Regions from separate parts of the Phytobacter sp. genome, predicted to be linked through region 3. Evidence: predicted binding sites of a transcription regulator. Region 3 holds the regulator's gene; each other region holds the start of a gene.

Region 1 (4,314 bases), on a different contig from region 3:
TTAATCTGCATTTTGTTGCCCTGCTGATCGTGATAGCTGACCAGCCCGGTTTCATCATCAACTTTTGGCTTGCCTTCCGTCAGGATCATCCTGCCGTCTTTGGTCGCCATCACGTAATCACTGCTACATCCTGATACTGCAAAAGCTAAACCGACTGCGGAGATAAGCACTGCCCAATTCTTCATCCTGTCACCCTCATCTGACCTGTTTGTTACATTAGTCTAGTAATAGCCTGATGTTCCGGCACATAAAAGGGGGAAAATCTTAAAGTGGGAGAAAAGTCAGCATTTAGAGCGCTTCCCCCGCAGGGGAAGCGTTGAATTACAGCGGTTTTTTCTTGTTGCGCAATAAATTGAGGCTTTCCACCGCGATGGAGAAAAACATCGCAAAATAGATATAGCCTTTTGGCACATGAATCGACACGCTTTCCAGGATCAAGGTGAAACCCACCAGAATCAGGAAGGAAAGGGCCAGCATTTTGACGGAAGGATGCCGGTCAACGAAATCACCAATCGGACGCGCCGCAAACATCATCACGCCAACGGAAATCACCACGGCTGCCATCATAATAAACAGATGATCGGACAGACCAACGGCGGTTATCACCGAGTCGAGGCTGAAAATAATATCCAGCAGCATGATTTGAACGATGGCTCCCAGGAAGGAGTTCACGTTGGTTTTGAGGCTCTCCTCCTCGCCTTCAATCGTTTCATGGATCTCTTTACTGGCTTTCCAGATGAGGAAAAGGCCGCCAAGGAAGAGAATGAGGTCACGAGCGGAGACGGAATGGCTGAAAACCTCAAACAGCGGTGTGGTGAGTTTGGTTATCCAGGCAATGGAAGCCAGCAGCAACAACCGCATGATCATTGCTGCAGCCAGACCCAGTCGCCGCGCAGTGTTACGCTGAGCGGTAGGGAGTTTGGCGACAACCAGAGAGAGGAAAATAATGTTGTCGATCCCAAGCACAATTTCCAACAGCGTTAGCGTGCCAAGGGCAAGCCATGCGTTGGGATCGGTAATCCATGCAAATAACATCTATAAAAGTCCTGCCAAATAAAGAAGCGCTGATTATAAGCGTGAGGCGGGCTGAGGTAAAAAATTAATCCCCCTGAATCAGGAAATGGCGGGCCAGCAGTGCGCCGGTGAAGTTCTTCTTCAGGTAGAAGCCGCGTGGCAACGTCAGGATAGGTTCTCCCCGCGCACCAATTGCTTCGGTGAGGGCTTTGCTGTTTGCTGCTTTCGGCCGCAACTGAAGCACTTCGCCATGACGAGCAGTGATACGTTCAACCTGGCCAAGCACAATCAAATCCATCAGCTCTTCCCAGTCCAGACGCAACTGATGTTCTTCTTCTTCGCTGGGACTCCAGAGCAGTGGCGATCCTACCCGGCGTTCTCCCACTGGGATCTCGCGGGAGCCCTCAATCGGTATCCACAACACGCGATGTAATTTATGGCGTACATGACTTGTTTCCCAGATGACGCCGGTATTTCCTGTTAATGGGGCAACGCAGACGAAGGTGGTTTCCAGCGGGCGGCCCGCGCTATCTATCGGGATGGTCTTCAGTTCAACCCCCAGATGCGCGAAATCCTGCTCGGGTTTGCTCCCGGCGCTGGCACCTAACCAGCGTTCCAATAACACCCCCGTCCATCCTTTATCACGTTTGAGATCGCGGGGAATCGGGAGTCCTACACGGGTGGCAAGCTCCCCCAGGGAGTAGCCCGCCAGAGACTGCGCCTGCAAAAAAAGCTGTGTTTCTGACTCCGGTGATGATGTTAATGGATAGAGATCGGACATTTATAAGCCTTGGTTAAAAAACGACCTTCATTTATGCACTGTATGAATCAAGAGAATGTTTTTCCATAAAGCACAGAAAAACACATGATTAATAAGCTATTTTTCGTCAATATGTTGTCCGTTGCGCAACAGAAAAAGGAGTTGTCCAAATCTGGTCACTGACAATGAACAGGATCTTACACCATGTTATCCACAGAAAAATGGGATAACTGGGTAAAAGTATCACTACTGTTTCGATTTACAGCCTTGACGTGCGACGAAAATCCAATTTCTGCACAAAATGTGCCTAACTTATTGGCATAATCTGTGGATAAAAACGACGTTGTTCGATCTTTCATCAGTCGGAAGATCACTATAGTGATGATCGTCACATTATGGGGTGTAAGAATAGTAATAATCAATCTAACCTAATGAATGAAATGATTTTATTTTTATGCGCAATTATCCACGCATTCAGACAACTCTGGGTTTTCCCGTGGTAAATCTCGGGTTCTTCACAACTCTATCCACAGAAAACGTGAATAAAATGCGCCTCACATAGGGCTGTCTGTTTATAACTGTGGCGATAACTGTGAGTTATTCAATTGTTATCCGTTTGTTCCGGTGCAATTGAGTGGTTTACCGTTTTCCACGAGTGTGAAACAATCGTTTGATTCAGGTTTATTTTGAGGTAGTCCGGTGATTGATGACGATGGCTACCGCCCAAATGTGGGTATCGTAATCTGTAATCGACAGGGCCAGGTTATGTGGGCCAGACGCTTCGGACAGCACTCATGGCAGTTCCCCCAGGGGGGAATAAACCCAGGTGAATCGCCGGAGCAGGCTATGTACCGGGAGCTGTTCGAGGAAGTGGGCTTAAATCGTAAAGATGTTCGAATCCTTGCTTCTACCCGTAACTGGTTGCGTTACAAGTTACCGAAACGTTTGGTGCGTTGGGACACAAAGCCGGTTTGTATCGGCCAGAAACAAAAGTGGTTTCTTCTGCAATTGGTCAGTAGTGATGCTGACGTCAATATGCAAACCAGTAGCACTCCTGAGTTTGATGGCTGGCGATGGGTAAGCTATTGGTATCCTGTTCGTCAGGTAGTGTCGTTTAAACGCGATGTCTACCGACGGGTGATGAAAGAATTTGCAGGCGCAGTGATGTCGCTTCAGGAAACACCACCTAAGCCGCAAAATGCTGCTCCTGCCTGGCGACGTAAAAGAGGTTAAGCCACGCACATTATGCTCACCCGACTGCGAGAAATCGTTGAGAAAGTCGCCAGCGCACCGCGTTTAAATGAGGCGCTGGAAATCCTGGTCACGGACATTTGTCATGCGATGGACACCGAGGTGTGCTCTGTCTATCTCGCTGACCATGACAGACGCTGTTACTACCTGATGGCGACGCGCGGTTTGAAAAAACCGCGCGGGCGCACGGTCACCCTGGCATTCGATCAGGGCATTGTGGGCCTGGTTGGCAGGCTCGCTGAGCCGATCAACCTGGCCGATGCACAAAAACACCCCAGCTTTAAATATATCCCAGCCGTAAAAGAAGAGCGCTTCCGCGCGTTTCTGGGGGTGCCGATTATTCAGCGCCGCCAACTGCTTGGCGTGCTGGTGGTGCAGCAGCGTGAGCTGCGCCAGTTTGATGAAAGCGAAGAGTCCTTTCTGGTTACGCTTGCCACCCAAATGGCGGCAATCCTTTCGCAATCTCAGTTAAATGCCCTGTTTGGTCAGTACCGCCAGACGCGTATCCGTGCGTTGCCAGCGTCATCGGGTGTGGCCATTGCCGAAGGGTGGATGGATGAAACCCTGCCGCTGATGGAGCAGGTTTATGAAGCGTCGACGCTAAACACTACCCTTGAACGAGAAAGACTGACCAGCGCGCTGGAAGAAGCCGCCGGTGAGTTTCGTCGTTACAGCAAGCGTTTTTCAGCCGGTGCGCAAAAAGAGACAGCGGCCATTTTCGATCTCTACTCGCACCTGCTTTCCGATGCGCGCCTGCGCCGTGAGCTGTTTGCCGAAGTCGATAAAGGTCTGGTGGCAGAATGGGCGGTGAAAACCGTCATTGAGCGATTCGCTGAGCAGTTTGCTTCGCTCAGCGATGGCTATTTAAAAGAGCGCTCCGGCGATTTACGTACGCTGGGTCAGCGTTTGCTCTTCCATCTCGACGATAACATTCAAGGGCCGAATACCTGGCCTGAACGTTTCGTGTTGGTCGCGGATGAATTATCGGCAACCACGCTGGCTGAATTGCCTCATGACAGGCTCGCCGGTGTGGTCGTGCGCGATGGTGCGGCGAACTCCCATGCTGCTATTATGGTGCGGGCACTGGGTATTCCAACGGTCATGGGGGCGGATATTCAGCCTTCGGTCCTGCATCGCCGGACTCTGGTGGTGGACGGTTATCGCGGTGAGTTACTTGTCGATCCCGAACCTGTGCTCTTGCAGGAGTATCAGCGACTCATCACTGAAGAGAATGAGTTAACCCGGCTTGCAGAAGATGACGTTAATCTCGAAGCGCATCTGAAAAGCGG
Region 2 (4,314 bases), 1.4 Mb from region 3:
CCGGAAAACCGAGCTTATTCAGCAGAATCGCCAGCAGAGGCGTCAGGTTCGCTTGTTTACGCGCACCGTTGTAGGTGGGGATAACAATCGGCATTGGCTTAGCGACTGGCGGGGTCAGGCGAATAGTCTGCTGCTGCATAGCCTCATAGAAGCCGAGCATTTCTGCTTCACCTTCACCTTTAATACGCAGGGCCAGCAGAATGCCGCCCAGTTCCAGATCCGGGACATCGCCATTTAACATCCGGGAATACAATCCACGGGCAGTGTCAAAATCCAGATCGCGGGCGTGGTTCTTACCCCGACCAATCTCTTTAATGATTTTGCGGTAATCCATCAACACTCCTCACTGACTCACATTTTCAGCGGCGCTTACGGCGGCTTTGCTTCGGTTTCTTCACTATAACGTCTGGCACGTCGGGTTGTGAAATAGGAAACACAGGCAGTGCGTTCAGCAGACGCTTGCCGTAGCTTTTACTCAGTAAGCGATTGTCATAAATGACCACTTCACCGTGGCAGCTGTGGCTACGGATTAAACGTCCGACCTGCTGGATGAGGGTAAAAGAAGCGCTTGGCAAACTTTGCACTTCGAAGGGGTAACGATTGAGGCTCTTTAACCATTCGCCTTCGGTAATGACAACCGGGCTGTCGATGGGGGGGAAGGCGATTTTGTGGATATGCACCTGCGTCAGGTAGTCACCTTTCAGATCCAGCCCTTCCGCAAAGGACTGTAACCCGACCAACACGCTGCGCTCTCCCCCGTCGATACGTTTACGGTGTAACTCCACCAGTCGATAACGCGGCTGATCGCCCTGCACCAGCAGGAGCAGACGTAAGTCAGTGACAAAGGTCAAAAAGAGCTGCATCGCCCGCTGGCTGGCGAACAGCACCAGCATGCCCGTATGCACCTTACTTTCCACCTGTTCACGAAAGTAAGCCGCCATTTCAGCGAGGTGTTCCGCTTCGTTCTCTATCAGCGGCGCATGGCGCATCTGCGGGATGACGATTTTGCCCTGTTCCACGTGGTTAAAGGGAGAATCCAGTGCCACAAAGCGATCGCCGGCTTTCTCTTTGAGGCCGCTCATCTCCTGCAGACGTGAAAAGCTGTTCAGGGAACGCAAGGTCGCGGAGGTAACAACAATGTGCGGCACGCTGCGCCACAGTAGCTTTTCCAGCTGATCGCTAACGCGGATCCCCACACAGTGGAAGAAGAGGTGTATCTGCCCATCGCGCACTTCCCGCGTCGCCCATTTGGAAACAGGAGCCCCTGAAGCCTGGGCCATCGACGCCAACCGCCAGAGTTTACTTTGGGATTCGAACATACCCAGCGCCCGGTTCATCTGCAACAGCACCCGGTGCAGGCGCACGATGTCATGGGTACCGGTTTTCTCGCTGAGATCGTTGAGGAACAACTCCGCCAGCCCACGCAGCATTTCGGTAAGTTTTGCCAGACGCTGGCAAATCACCATCACCTCTTCCGGGAGTTCGCCCATCGTAAAGCGATGTTCCGCTTCCTGGCCCGCAGGCAGGTAGAGATTAAGAATGTTGTTCAGCGAGGCAATGAGCTCATACAACTCTTCGTTGTGAGCATTAAAACGTTCGGGGTTTGCCAGCGGCGGCGTGGTTTTCGGCCGAAACTGCTCCAGGCAGGTCGCCACCAGCTTGCTGAACAGATCGAGTTGCAGGCGAAACCAGGGGGCGGTGATTTCCGCGCTCATTTCCAGCGCATCACGCGCCACGTCCGGCAAATGGTGGCCTTCATCAAGCACCAGCAACAGATTTTTAGGCTCGGGCAGGACAGCTTCGCTCTCCAGCGCCGCCATCACCAGCGCATGGTTCGCCACCACCACTTCCGCTTCCTGAATCTCACGACGCGCCACAAAGAACGGGCATTCGCGATAGTAGTGACAGTTACGGTTGAGACAACTGGCTTTGTCGGTGCTCAGTCGTCGCCAGAGATCGTCGCTGATCGGCTGGTCGGTGTGATCGCGCAGACCGTCCCATTTGTAGCTATCCAGCGATCCCTTCAGCTTTGCACAAAGCTTCTGTTCTTCCTGGTTATTGGGCGTCAGTTCATCTTCCAGAAAAGCCAGCAGATCCTGTTGAGTGGGATCGGTACTCGACAGCGCCGCCAGGTTACGCGGGCAGACGTAGCGGCCACGACCAAAGGCGGCAGTGAAGCGCAGATCCGGGATAATTTTGCGCAGCAGCGGCAAATCTTTACTGAAGATCTGGTCCTGCAAGGCGACGTTAGCGGTGCTGACCACCAGCGTTTTCTGCTCTTCACGGGCAATGGCGATACCGGGAATCAGGTAGGAGAGCGTCTTGCCGACGCCGGTGGGCGCTTCAATCGCCAGATGCCGTCCTTCATCCCCGGCGAGCGTTTTTGCCACATCGGCAATCATCTGCCGTTGCGGTGCGCGAGGGATAAAATCCGGGATCTGTTGTTGCAACGCCTTATACCAGGCGGCAATTTGCGCTTTAAGCGCAGCGGTGAGGGCCATTGATAAACCTGAAATACTGTATAAACAGCCACTATTGTGGCATTTTTCGCGTTTCAGGGGTAATGCTTTTTCCGGTTATGGAAAGGGCCTCGGAAAAAAGGAGCCCACAGGCTCCTGTTCGCTTATTTCAGCTCCGGCCAGTAATCCTTATTCGCCTCAATCAACGCATCCAGCACCTTACGTGCCTTCTTCGCATCAATAATGGTGCGATTCAGCGTCAGTGCCTGCAACGCCTTGGTATACGAACCCTCAAACCAGGCCTCTACCGTCAGACGCTCGTAGGCAAACTGCTGCTCGATCATCCCTTTGTAGAAGGTCGGGATTTTCCCCACGCCATAAGGTCGTGGACCGTTGCTGCCCACTTCCGCCGTGAGTTCCACCATGACGTCATCATCAAGGTTTTCCACCAGCCCGTTGTTCGGCACCATGACGATAAATTTCTTCTTCAGGTTGAAGGCTATGGCTTCCGCCAACTCAACGATCATGTCGCCGTGGGCATCGTTGTGCACCACATGCACGTTACGTGTCGTCCCTTCAGCTACCGCGGTTCTGCACTCATCAAACACCCGTTTTTCACGGCCGTTGATCACCTCGTTGGCACGGGTAAAGTTCGGATCCAGTTTGGAGAACTTGTACTCCGGGTAGAGGTAATATTGCAGATAAGTGTTGGGCAGGTAGTCCGGAAAATCGTGCAGCATATCGGCAACGGCGGCATAGGTATCGAGCCAGGACTGGTCACGCTGCTCGGCATCCGCCGGAATAAATCCATTTTTTGCGATATAGGCTTTCAGCTCAGGCGCTAAATCATGACCGTTCTCATCATACAGATGGGTGAACCAGCCGAAGTGGTTAAGGCCGAAATAGACCGGATCGAAGGTTGCCGGGTCGCGACTTAACAGACGCCCGTAGGAACGCAGCAGGTTCACTGGCTGATCGCAAATGTTCAGAATACGGTCATCGTCCGGAAAACGTTTATTCAGCGCATCGGCCACAATCGCCGCCGGGTTGGTGTAGTTCAGGATCCAGGCGCGAGGCGAACGCACGCGCACTTTTTCCACCAAAGCAATCATGTCGCGAATTGAACGCATACCATAAGCGAATCCGCCCGCACCACAGGTTTCCTGACCGATCACGCCCAGGCTCAGAGGGATTTTTTCATCTTTCTCGCGCATGGCATAGCCACCGGTACGCATCTGGCAGAAGATGAAATCCATATCGGTGAAAGCCACGTTCTCATCCCCGGTATAAACAAATTCCAGCTCCGGATACTCTTCGCGGAAAAGCACTTTGGCATATTCGCCAATGACGGCCTGACGTTCTTCATTGACATCGAACATCACCAGTTTTTTTAACGGCAGACGCTCTTTAAGTTTGCAGAGGGCTTTTAATAAACCCGGTGTCCATGTGGAACCGCCACCGACTAATACAATATTAAATGTTTTCATATCATCTGTTCTCTTATTGCGTCTGTTGAACAAGTAAGTGCTGCTTTACGGCGCTGGCAATACTCTCGACCTGCGGACCGTAAATAACCTGAATATCGTTTTCCGTGGCGCGGACGAATCCACTCGCCCCACTCTGCTTAAGCTGTTTCTCATCGACTTTTTGCATGTCATTAATTTTCACGCGCAGGCGGGTAAAACAGCAGTCCACGTTCTGGATATTCTCCCGCCCACCAAGCCCGGCAATAATTTGTGCGGTTGCGGCGTCACCTTCGATAATGTCGCTGCGCGCAGCAGAAACAGGTTCATCTTCTTCACGACCCGGCGTTCTGGCATGGGTGCGTAAAATTATCCATTTGAAGGCGAAGTAA
Region 3 (4,314 bases):
CGCTGGAACAGCTCGCCCAGATATTCGCGGAACACGGTGGAATAGAGCTTGTTGCCTTTGAAAGAGCGGCGAATGAAGAACGCGCCCAGACGGCGGAAAATCGGACCTGCTGGCCAGAAGTTCAGGTTGATACCGGCGGCGATATGCGGTGGCACCAGTCCCTGGTGATACAGCACGTAAGAGAGCAGCAGGTAGTCCATATGACTGCGGTGGCAGGGCACATAGACAATTTCATGGCCGTCATGAGCCAACTGGCGCACGCGCTCGGCGTTGTGCACGTTGATGCCCTGATACAGGCGGTTCCAGGTAAAGCTCAGAATACGGTCGGAGAGACGGATCATCTCGTAAGAGAAGTTCGCCGCAATCTCTTCCATCAGGGCAATCGCGTTTTGCTGCGCCTTGTCATGGGAGATTTTTTTGCTGCGTGCTTCGTCTTCAACAGCGCGGGCAATCGCTTTGGACGCCAGTAGCTTGTTAAACAAGTCCTGACGGGCAGGCAGACGCGGACCGACCGCCGCAAGACGCTGGCGGGCAAAGTGCATGCGTGCAACTCGCGCCAATTTCTGGGCGATAATTTTATCCGTACCATGCTCAGTGGCCATGCGGCGCAGTGAGACCGGCGGAGAGAAACGCACAAAGCTGTCGCGCCCGAGCCAGGAGATCGCAAAGAATTTCTGAATGCCGTTAAGCATACGCAGCGGCGGATTCATCTCGCCTTTCTCGCGACCCGGCGAACGACCGAACATCATCGAAACCGGCACCATTTGCACATCCAGGTCAGGATGGCTGCGATGCAGGTCGAGATAATCATGGAACAGCTTGATGGACTCTTCTTTCGGTGTATACCAGGTAAATACGCGTGGTCCACCGTGAATGAAGATATACCGCGGCAACTCCACGCCGTCGATCTCAAGCGGCTCCAGCGGGTCGGGCAAGTCGTGTGCCAGACATTGAGCGCGTAACGTGAGTAAGTCAGCCTTCGAGTTATAAGGCAAAACGTACATAATAGGGCGTGAGGTATCGAGCCCCAGTTCCTGTGCGGGTTCCGCAGGGATAGACTTACTTTTTACCAGCACGCTTAATGGTAAATTAAGTAATTTGTAGTAAATTCGTGGCCAGCCGGACATAAACGATGTAAAGCCTCTGGTTAATAATGCCAATGCGCCGCAAGAATATCAGAAAGCGCGCACAAATTCTTTTGTACCTCTATAACCTTACATAGAGATTGATGCTCATTACATAAAAAGGTTCTTTTAATGGCCAATAACACCACTGGCATTACCCGCATCATTAAAGCGGCCGGTTATTCATGGAAAGGCGTCCGCGCAGCCTGGATAAACGAAGCTGCCTTTCGTCAGGAGTCCGTTGCGGTCATTCTGGCAATTATTATCGCTTGTTTCCTTGATGTCGACGCCATCACCCGCGTATTGCTGATCGGTTCGGTGGCACTGGTCATGATCGTTGAAATTCTTAACAGCGCGATTGAAGCGGTCGTTGACCGGATTGGTTCGGAATTGCATGAGTTGTCCGGGCGCGCGAAGGACATGGGCTCAGCGGCGGTACTGATGACCATTCTGGTTGCACTCTTTACCTGGGTTTCACTGTTGTGGGGCCATTTTCGATAAGCCTTCCAGAATTGCGCTAACTGCTGGTTTTTTGCGTAATTTTGGTTTCAAAATCGCCTTTAGCTGTATATACTCACAGCATAACTGTATATACACCCAGGGGGCGGAATGAAAGCATTAACGGCCAGGCAGCAAGAGGTGTTCGATCTCATTCGTGATCGAATCAACCAAACGGGCATGCCGCCGACGCGTGCGGAGATCGCGCAACAGTTGGGGTTCCGTTCCCCAAACGCAGCTGAAGAGCACCTGAAAGCGTTAGCGCGTAAAGGTGTACTTGAGATTGTTTCTGGTGCGTCCCGCGGCATTCGTTTGCTGTTGGACGTCGCAGAAGACAATGGTTTGCCGCTGGTTGGGCGTGTAGCGGCAGGTGAGCCGTTGTTGGCGCAGCAGCATATCGAAGGTCACTATCAGGTTGATCCGTCCTTGTTCAAGCCAAATGCCGATTTCCTGCTGCGCGTTAGCGGCATGTCAATGAAAGACATTGGTATTATGGATGGCGATCTGCTGGCAGTGCATAAAACTCAGGATGTGCGTAACGGCCAGGTGGTTGTTGCACGTATTGATGATGAAGTCACCGTCAAACGACTGAAAAAACAAGGTAATACCGTTCAGTTACTGCCTGAAAACAGCGAATTTTCCCCGATTGTTGTGAATCTGCGCGAGCAGAACTTTACGATTGAAGGTCTGGCTGTTGGTGTGATTCGCAACGGTGAGTGGTTGTAATTCCTCTTCATAACCGTGGTTCAGCGTCCCGCTGCCACGGTTTTGTTTTATAAAACAAAATCTTAAATAACCTTCATCCTCAGCGCCTCTCCCAATCTGTTCGATTTACCTTCTTATAATTGTCTTTTGAATGGTTAAAAATTCCGAATAAATCCTCTGCAGTATGATCCCTGACTACAATTATTCTCACGTTCAGGATATTCAGAACGTAACGACGGACGATGATTCGCTATTCACAACCGAACGATGAGGACATGACTATGAATAAAGACGAAATCGGCGGTAACTGGAAACAGTTCAAAGGTAAAGCGAAAGAGAAGTGGGGGAAACTCACTGATGATGACATGACCGTCATCGAGGGTAAACGTGACCAACTGGTAGGTAAAATTCAGGAAAGATACGGCTACGCAAAAGATCAGGCGGAAAAAGAAGTTGTTGACTGGGAAACCCGCAACGAATACCGCTGGTAGCCTTCAAACCCTCTGAATATGCATTGAAGTGACTACCCTGCCCGACGGTACATGGACGTACCACCCTCTTAACACAACGAATTGAATGCACTCTCAACCGCCACTAGCGCGGTTTTTTCTTAACCAGAATCGAGTGATCGTGGTGACATTCGCCCTGGTGACGACAAGCTTCCACTTCCGCACATTTGGAACACAGACCATGTGCTTCAATGACATTATGGCGTAAGGCAAATCCTAATTTTGCAGCCAGTGAATGCATAATATCTTCCACCCCTTCCGCTTGTTCTTCTTTCACGACGCCGCAGCGATCGCAAATAAACATGGCCGATGTATGAGTTGGCTGATCAAAAAGATGGCACAACACATAGCTGTTAGTAGACTCCACTTTGTGCACAAACCCCTGCTCCAGCAGGAAGTCCAGCGCACGATAAACGGTGGGTGGTTTTGCCTGGGGTTCACTCTCGCGCAGCAGGTCCAGCAAGTCGTAGGCACTGATTGCCCCTTCCTGCAAACTCATTAACCGCAGAACCTCGAGGCGCTGAGGAGTCAGGCGCACATTGCGCTGCACGCACAGTTTTTCGGCCTGCGCTAGCATCTCTTGCGAAGTGGTCTTTTCCATTGTCGTCCTCTCATTTCCCGGCGGCATAATCTCTCACTTTACCATGTTCTGCTCTAAACGCCGAGATCGCGCGCAGATGCCGCTCACTTTCACATTCGCGGTACGTCTTCTATAAATAATGAAGGTCATTTCTTATAACTATAAATTTCTGCCGACTTTTGCGTATTTGGCAGAAATAGCCATTTTTCCAATGTTATTCGCAGCAATAGAGCATTCCCGTTGATGTAAAAAAGAACGGGGCATAGAAAAACTCATCTGACTACGAGACACATAATTGTGAAAAACAAACTCAAACTTTCAGTGGTCGCTATCGCTGTCTCCTTTTGCGTGGCAAATCAAGCGGGGGCAGCCAATACCTGGGCGGAGGCACGTAGTGATGCTATGGGTGGTACCGGCGTCGCTTCGGCAAGTTATGGCAGTGGGGCGCTGATCAACCCTGCGCTTCTGGCAAAAGCAAAACCTGATGATTCTGTCACCGTCATCTTGCCGAGTATCGGTGTGCAGGTGACTGACAAAGACGATCTGCGTAACGAGATTGACGATATCAACGACAAAATCGACGGTTATAAAGATTTTGTCGATAACCTGACACCCGCACAGGTGCTGTTGAATCCTGCTGCGGTTGTTGATGAATTCCAGAATGCTGCCGGGGATCTGGCGGATGAACTGCAATTCCTTAAAGGCAAAACGGCGCAGGCAAAAGCCAGTGCGGGTATTGCGGTCAGCATTCCAACCGATGTGGTTTCCATGGCCTTTGTGACCAAAGCGCATGCTCATGCACGCGTCAGCACATCGGTTGATCAAAACGATATTAATTACCTGCGTGGTATCCAGAGGAGTGATACCACTGCGCTGACAGAGGCAGGCAGTGCCGCAC

What was found. Region 3 encodes LexA, which represses DNA repair genes until DNA is damaged. Its sites were predicted from a motif close to TNCTGTATGTACATACAGNA; they were not measured.
Region 1: mutH (DNA mismatch repair endonuclease MutH) is a predicted target of LexA. The motif match lies at 2,022-2,041, and genes of this name have one in related genera.
Region 2: dinG (ATP-dependent DNA helicase DinG) is a predicted target of LexA. The motif match lies at 2,516-2,535, and genes of this name have one in related genera.

Annotation. Positions count from the first base shown of each region.
Region 1 covers NZ_JCACPZ010000008.1:858,142-862,455, reverse strand. The annotation lists gene AC5JPW_RS21920 (YgdI/YgdR family lipoprotein) at 1-185, opposite strand, end outside; gene AC5JPW_RS21915 (TerC family protein) at 322-1,035, opposite strand; gene mutH (DNA mismatch repair endonuclease MutH) at 1,100-1,795, opposite strand; gene rppH (RNA pyrophosphohydrolase) at 2,474-3,007, shown strand; gene ptsP (phosphoenolpyruvate--protein phosphotransferase) at 3,020-4,314, shown strand, end outside.
Region 2 covers NZ_JCACPZ010000004.1:618,440-622,753, forward strand. The annotation lists gene ybiB (DNA-binding protein YbiB) at 1-334, opposite strand, end outside; gene dinG (ATP-dependent DNA helicase DinG) at 360-2,501, opposite strand; gene AC5JPW_RS06940 (6-phospho-alpha-glucosidase) at 2,624-3,946, opposite strand; gene AC5JPW_RS06945 (PTS transporter subunit EIIC) at 3,960-4,314, opposite strand, start outside.
Region 3 covers NZ_JCACPZ010000004.1:1,998,772-2,003,085, reverse strand. The annotation lists gene plsB (glycerol-3-phosphate 1-O-acyltransferase PlsB) at 1-1,127, opposite strand, end outside; gene AC5JPW_RS13515 (diacylglycerol kinase) at 1,257-1,625, shown strand; gene lexA (transcriptional repressor LexA) at 1,734-2,348, shown strand; gene AC5JPW_RS13505 (CsbD family protein) at 2,609-2,818, shown strand; gene zur (zinc uptake transcriptional repressor Zur) at 2,922-3,437, opposite strand; gene AC5JPW_RS13495 (conjugal transfer protein TraF) at 3,714-4,314, shown strand, end outside.